3 regions of the Ectothiorhodospira variabilis genome follow, and region 2 is predicted to be linked to each of the others. Evidence: predicted binding sites of a transcription regulator. Region 2 holds the regulator's gene; each other region holds the start of a gene.
The links. Region 2 encodes sigma-54, which starts transcription at its own class of promoters, with help from an activator protein. Its sites were predicted from a motif close to TGGCANGNTNCNTGCTT; they were not measured.
Positions count from the first base shown of each region.

Region 1: a site for sigma-54 is predicted at 1,242-1,258, ahead of nifH (nitrogenase iron protein). Genes of this name have one in related genera too.
Region 3: a site for sigma-54 is predicted at 1,401-1,417, ahead of LPW30_RS07250 (VPLPA-CTERM sorting domain-containing protein). Genes of this name have one in related genera too.

Region 1 is NZ_JAJNAO010000010.1:103,541-105,804, forward strand. It holds gene nifD (nitrogenase molybdenum-iron protein alpha chain) at 1-179, opposite strand, end outside; gene nifH (nitrogenase iron protein) at 299-1,183, opposite strand; gene LPW30_RS11245 (NAD(+)--dinitrogen-reductase ADP-D-ribosyltransferase) at 1,360-2,184, shown strand; gene LPW30_RS11250 (glycosyltransferase) at 2,189-2,264, opposite strand, start outside.
Region 2 is NZ_JAJNAO010000002.1:187,297-189,560, forward strand. It holds gene lptB (LPS export ABC transporter ATP-binding protein) at 1-305, shown strand, start outside; gene LPW30_RS03505 (RNA polymerase factor sigma-54) at 472-1,971, shown strand; gene hpf (ribosome hibernation-promoting factor, HPF/YfiA family) at 2,034-2,264, shown strand, end outside.
Region 3 is NZ_JAJNAO010000005.1:6,516-8,779, forward strand. It holds gene LPW30_RS07245 (helix-turn-helix domain-containing protein) at 1-271, shown strand, start outside; gene LPW30_RS07250 (VPLPA-CTERM sorting domain-containing protein) at 570-1,340, opposite strand; gene LPW30_RS07255 (nucleotidyltransferase domain-containing protein) at 1,832-2,264, opposite strand, start outside.

The DNA of each region.
Region 1 (2,264 bases), on a different contig from region 2:
CGGATGGTCATGACACCAGGCACGGACTTGCGATTGGACACCAGACACTTCTTGGCCTGTTCCACATTGGGGTCGTTGACGGTCAGGTGTTTGGCGCGATCCTTCCTGGCCTTTTCCGGATAGACTTCAAGCACTTCCTGGATGAGGGCTTCAGCCTCTTCACGTTTCATAGCGCACATTTCGATGGACTCCTCTGTTCGCCGCCACTCATCCGTGGACATGCGTCAGGTGGAATGGGGTGGGACTGGGTTCACCGCCGGGCAGCCCCATGGGGCTTACCCGACCGCTTTTCGAGGCATCAGGCGGTGGCCTGATCCGCCTCAACCGACTTGCCGACGATGCTCTCGTCCTCCACATCCATGATGCCGAACTCCATGAGCAGGTCTTCCAGCTCATCCATGCTGCACGGAGTGGGCACGACGAAGTGCTTGTTATCGACCACCTTCTGGGCCAGCGCGCGATACTCGTCCGACTGCTTGGACTTGGGGTTGAATTCCACGCAGGTCATGCGACGGATCTCGGCACGCTGTACATCGTTGTCGCGGGGCACGAAATGAATCATGGTGGTGCCCAGCTTGCTGGCCAGGGCCTCGATGAGCTCATCTTCCCGGTCGGTATTACGACTGTTGCAGATCAGGCCTGCCAGGCGCACGCTGCCGGAGCTGGCGTACTTCACGATACCCTTGGCGATGTTGTTGGCGGCGAACATGGCCATCATCTCGCCGGACACCACGATGTAGATTTCCTGGGCCTTGTTCTCGCGGATGGGCATGGCGAAGCCACCGCAGACCACGTCACCCAGTACGTCGTAGAACACGAAGTCCAAGTCGTCCTCGTAGGCACCTTCCTCTTCCAGGAAGTTGATGGCCGTGATCACACCGCGACCAGCGCAGCCGACACCCGGCTCGGGACCGCCGGACTCGACGCACTTGACGTCGCCGAAGCCGGTCTTGAGAACATCTTCCAGTTCCAGATCTTCAACGCTGCCGGCGTCAGCAGCCATCTGCATGATGGTATTCTGTGCCTTGGCGTGCAGGATCAGACGCGTGGAGTCAGCCTTGGGGTCGCAGCCGACGATCATGACCTTCTTACCGGACTCCGCCAGGGCGGCGACCAGATTCTGGGTGGTGGTGGACTTGCCGATACCGCCTTTACCGTAGATTGCACATTGACGTGTGGGCATGGCTTTCAATCTCCTCTGCCTGAGCTGTGGACTGTGTGTGTGTCTTCATCAGGAGGGATTGCAAGGCACGTGCCAGCTACCCTTTAAAAAATTAACTAACTGTTTTTAAACACTTTAAAACACAACAACCGGACCGGCACTACGCGTGGGATACCCGACAAAGACCCTAACTCTGTATGGATAACGACACGTCCCCTCCCCCCAGCCTGCCTGCCTGCGCCCGCCTGCCCATCAACCGCTGCAACCTGCCGGCCGTGATCCTGGGCAGCCTCACCTACCAACAGCATCCAACACCGCTCATGCTCGATGGTCTGGGTGATCTGCATCGCTACCTGTGGCAACACCTGGACACCCTCGATACACCCGAACTCAGGGCCGAGGACTTCAAGGCCTACATGCGCGGTCATTTCTGCCTGGATGACCTGTCGGCCTGCGGACTGGAAGGGGACGGGGGGCGCGGCAATGCGGATTACCTGCGCCTGGTGCGGGGCTGGTGGTTCAACCCGGACGGGCGCGAGGCGGCGGTGCTCAAGGGCTGGGTGGAATCACGCTTCGGGCTGATGACCCGATTTCACCGCCAGCCGCTCACGGACAACGAAGGGGAAGGCTATGCCCGCTTCATGCACGAACGGACTTGTGGGCTTTACAACACCAATGCACTGGAATCGCAGATGGATCTGCTGTTCGGCTTTTGTCAGTACGAACTGGGCCGGCAATATCCGGAACAGAACCATCTCACCCTTTATCGGGGGGTGAATGGCCTGGAGGATCACGAAGTGCTCTGGCGCAGGGGCAAGCGGGCCGTGGTGCTGTTCAACAACGTGAACGCCTTTTCCAGCCATCGGGAGCGGGCAGACGAATTCGGGGACTACATCCTCACCGTTCGGGTGCCGTTGGCCAAGGTGTGCTGTTTTCAGGAACTGTTGCCCGGACTCCTGAGGGGGGAAGGGGAACATCTGGTGATCGGCGGGGTGTACGAGGTGAGCCTGAGCACCCTGTGAGCGATCACGATGGGCGCCGATACCAGAACCAGCTCAGCCGCCTTGAACGCAAGGCAAACGGCACCAGCAAAACCACCAGA
Region 2 (2,264 bases):
GCGAACGACGGCGCGTGGAGATCGCCCGTGCCCTGGCCACCGAACCGGCCTTCATCCTTCTGGACGAACCCTTCGCCGGCGTGGACCCCATCTCGGTGATCGAGATCCAGCGGATCATCACCCATCTCACGTCACGGAACATCGGCGTACTGATCACCGACCACAACGTGCGCGAGACCCTGGGCATCTGCAACCGGGCCTACATCCTCAGTGGCGGGCACATCATCAGCCAGGGCGCGCCGGAAGACGTACTGGCCGACCCGCAGGTCCGCCGCGTCTATCTGGGGGAGAACTTCCGCCTGTGAAGCCAAGCCCCCCCGTTCAGCATGCGGTTTTCGGGACATGGGTCCCATTTTTGCTGGCACACCGTATAATCTCCCCTGAAAGCATCATTTACGCCGGGGGCCTGCCCCCGCCTTCATCATCAGGCATCAAAGACCCGGGCCCCGGCCCGATGGCGCACATCGTGCTATGTTGAAACCGTCCGTCCAGCTCCGGCTGGGTCAAAACCTGACCATGACCCCCCAGCTGCAGCAGGCCATTCGCCTGCTGCAGCTCTCGACGCTGGAATTGCAGGCCCAGATCCAGGAGACCCTGGAAACCAACCCCATGCTCGAGGCCGTGGAGGGCACGGAGGCCGATCAGGAGACCGCCAGCGAGGAGCCTCGCGAGCAGGAGCAGGCCGAAACCTCCGAGGCAGCAGAAGCAGCGGAGGCCGCCGCCGAGACGGAAGGCAACGCCGACGGCAGTCAGGAGCAGATCCCCGACGAATTACCGGTGGACAGCAACTGGGACGACATCTACGATGTGCCCCCTTCCAGCGCCGGACAGTCGGACCACGACGGGCGAGACCTTTTCGAGAACCAGACCGGCCCCTCGGAAAGCCTGCATGAACACCTCATGTGGCAAGTGCACCTGTCGTCCATGAGTGAGCGTGACCGGGCCATTGCCTTGACCATCATCGATTCCATTAACGAAGACGGCTATCTGGCCGAACCCATCGAGCAGATCCATGCAACCCTGGCCACGGACCGGGAAATGGACCTGGAACTGGATGAGGTGGAAGCCGTACTGAACATGGTTCAGCACCTGGACCCGGTGGGCGTGGGCGCACGTGACCTGGCCGAGTGCCTGACCCTGCAACTGGCTCAGTTCCCGGAGGACACCCCCTGGCTGGCCGAGGCCCGCGCCCTGGCCCGCGAACACCTGGATGCCCTGGGTGCGCGTGACTACAAGGGCGTGCAGCGGCGCCTGGGGCTGGATGATGGCGAGTTGCAGCAGGTGATCGCCCTGATCCAGACACTGAACCCGCGCCCGGGCGGGCTCATCAGCAGCAGTTCGCCCGAATACATCATCCCTGATGTGTTCGTGCGCAAGCGCGAAGGCCGCTGGCAGGTGGAGCTCAACCCGGAAATCGCGCCGCGCTTGCGGGTGAACCCCCTGTATGCCAGTTTCGTGCGCCGCGCCGATTCCAGCCAGGACAACACCTACATGCGCAACAGCCTCCAGGAGGCACGCTGGTTCATCAAGAGCCTGCAAAGCCGCAACGAAACGCTGCTGCGGGTGGGCACAGCCATCGTGGAGCACCAGCGTGCCTTCCTGGAATACGGTGACGAGGCCATGAAACCCCTGGTGCTGCGCGATATCGCCGAGCAACTAGAGATGCATGAGTCCACCATCTCCCGGGTGACCACCCAAAAATTCATGCATACCCCCCGGGGCATCTACGAATTCAAGTATTTCTTTTCCAGCCACGTGGGCACGGCCGACGGCGGTGAGTGTTCAGCCACCGCGATACGCGCCATGATCCGCAAGCTGGTTGCCGAGGAGCCCCAGGGCAAACCCATGAGTGACAGCAAGATCGCCCAGGTCCTGGTGGATCGCGGCATTCATGTGGCACGACGCACGGTCGCCAAGTACCGTGAGGCCATGTCCATTCCGCCATCCAACGAACGCAAGCGGCTCGTTTGAAGCAAACCCACGCAGCCGTCCTGATCATTACCCATCCCTATCCATTCCCAAGGAGTCATCTCATGCAGATCAACCTCACCGGTCATCACGTCGACCTGACCGACGCTCTGCGCAACTACGTCAACGAGAAGTTCGAGCGCCTGGAGCGGCATTTTGACAACGTCATCGACGTGCATGTGATCCTGACCGTGGAGAAGCTGCAGCAAAAGGCCGAGAGCAACCTGTTGCTCAGCGGTAACAGCATCCATGCCGAGGCCACGCATACGGACATGTACGCCGCCATCGACGCCCTG
Region 3 (2,264 bases), on a different contig from region 2:
CGTCATCGACCTGCTCACCCACGCCATCCAGACCTACGAGGACCAGGATGCAGAACTGGTGGCATTCGAACAACGGGCCCTGGAACAACCCGCCGATCTCGCGATGCTACGCTTGCTGATGGCGCAACACCAACTCGGCATCGCCGACCTTCCCGAGATCGGCTCGAAGTCCATGGTGTCCCGGGTGCTGTCCGGCGAACGCAGCCTCAACAAGAACCACATCAAGGCGCTGTCGCGGCGCTTTGATATTGACCCGGGACTGTTCTTCTGAACAAACGCAACATGGCCACCTGTTCGGTGTCTTGTCCACATAGTAGTGGCCACCCCGGCGGAGCTTGTCGAACGCCTGGATACCAATGGGGAGATTGCGTTTCTGGGGCATGGGCGGCTCCGGGGGCAAGGATCAGGGTGAGCGCTTGCCGCCCGATGATATCACCGGCCTGAGAGGTTCAGCCCGCCGCCACCCCGGACACACCAGCAACACAGGCCCCCGTCTAACTCTTCCGCTGATCCCCGGCATCGAGCCGATCCAGGATCGCCAATGCCCCCTCAGGCATCCCTAGTGCCGCCTATGACCTCCTGGCCAGCCCGACTCCCAGGATGCCCGCCAGCATCAGCCACAGGGTGGCAGGCAGAGGCACTTCCGTCGCAGCCTTCCAGACCAGCAAGTTTTGCGAACCATCCGACCTCAAGACGTAGAAGTCGAAGCGAGACGGGGCGTGGCCTTCGGTATTATCGATCTTGGAAAGCCAGTCATCAGCCTTGGCAGGAGCGCCCCCGAAGCCGGAAACCACCTTGAAGTCTTCGTCGTTGATAATGGTCCAAAGCGCCAACTGAAAAGCTGCGTCATCCTCAGCTATCGCTCCCAGATGAATTGCATCTTCCCCCAAAGCCACATCCGTCAAGGAAAAAAGCGCAGCGATTAGTGAAAGCACGTCCGGCGAGCCCCCGGCCGCCGCCACATCATCGTCAGGACTCCCAAGGTACTCCTCCAAGGTCCACAGCGAGTATGTAATCCCCTTCCCGGCAGGGTTCGTACCCGTGTACAGCGCCTGACTCGTCTCGACGCAAAACGCATTGAAATTCTGCTCGTCATCCAAGAACTGATTCAGCAATGAGCCGGAATCCAGTGTTTCGAAGGGACTCATGCGATACATGCCCGCATACACATCTGCTCCGCCATTGAGCACATCGTCCCCCGCAATCTGCCCGACCTTCCAACCCGTTTGCCACCCCTGGTACTGCAGCAGCAAATTGCTTTCAATGGGAGAGGCCTGAAGCGCCCCAGCTCCGGCACCCAGCCAAAGCAACAAAACACATTTAATCAGAATGTTACGCATGGAAGGCCTCTCTGCTCGTTGACTCACTCGTCCCACAGGGACGCGGCAATGAGCACGCAGCAGCACGATTCACGCCACATCACATTAGTCTTTTAATATCATATACTTAAATCGACCCCGCAGCCTCGGACTGCGACAAACGTAAACAAAGCCGCCAGCAAAAACTCAATTTGAGAGATTAATCACAGATTTTTCGCGAATAATGCTATCGAAAAGCTCGCCCCATGAGCTCTCAAGCACCACCACAGGCCAGAAATGTGATTGATTTCACGATTATCGAGCAGAGGTGTCAAGTTAGCCGACAACGCGACCTCCCCCCCCTCCGTCAGTCACCAAACGTTGAACATGGACCGGGGCCTGCCCACGCCACAGCCCCCTACCGGCGATGGTCTGGATATAACGGGAAGATTGCGTTTCTGCAGGCATTCAAGCCACAAGCGGCAGGCCGTCCAGAACGACGCCCTCGGGAAGCGCTTGACGAGCCACCACCTCTACCCAGCAGTGCTTCTATTCTTTTTGAACGCCTTTCTGACCAAGTGAGGCAAAAGCAGGTGCATCGGCATCCGAAGGTAGTGGGAGCGCACGTACAACAACCAACGGGCTAGAGATGAAAAGCGGTCATCACAAAGGGGGTGGTGGGGAGATAGACCCCGTTCAAAGAGCCGATCAAGCACTGCGCGCAAATATGATGGCGGCCCAGCACGCTCCAGGGAGGCCATGACCTCAGGCGGGACGGGGGTCTCGAGCAGCGCCCGGCAATACCGCAAGGCGTAGAAAAGCGGCCGGGCCAGGTCCATTTCGTACCCCCGGGCCACAAGGCGATCCCAGAACCCATCCCGCTGCGCAAAGTGCCGAAGGAGGTCATCCAGATCCGCAAGATCCCTCAAGCCATGCTCCAACTCCCCGTCATGGAAAAGATGCGTG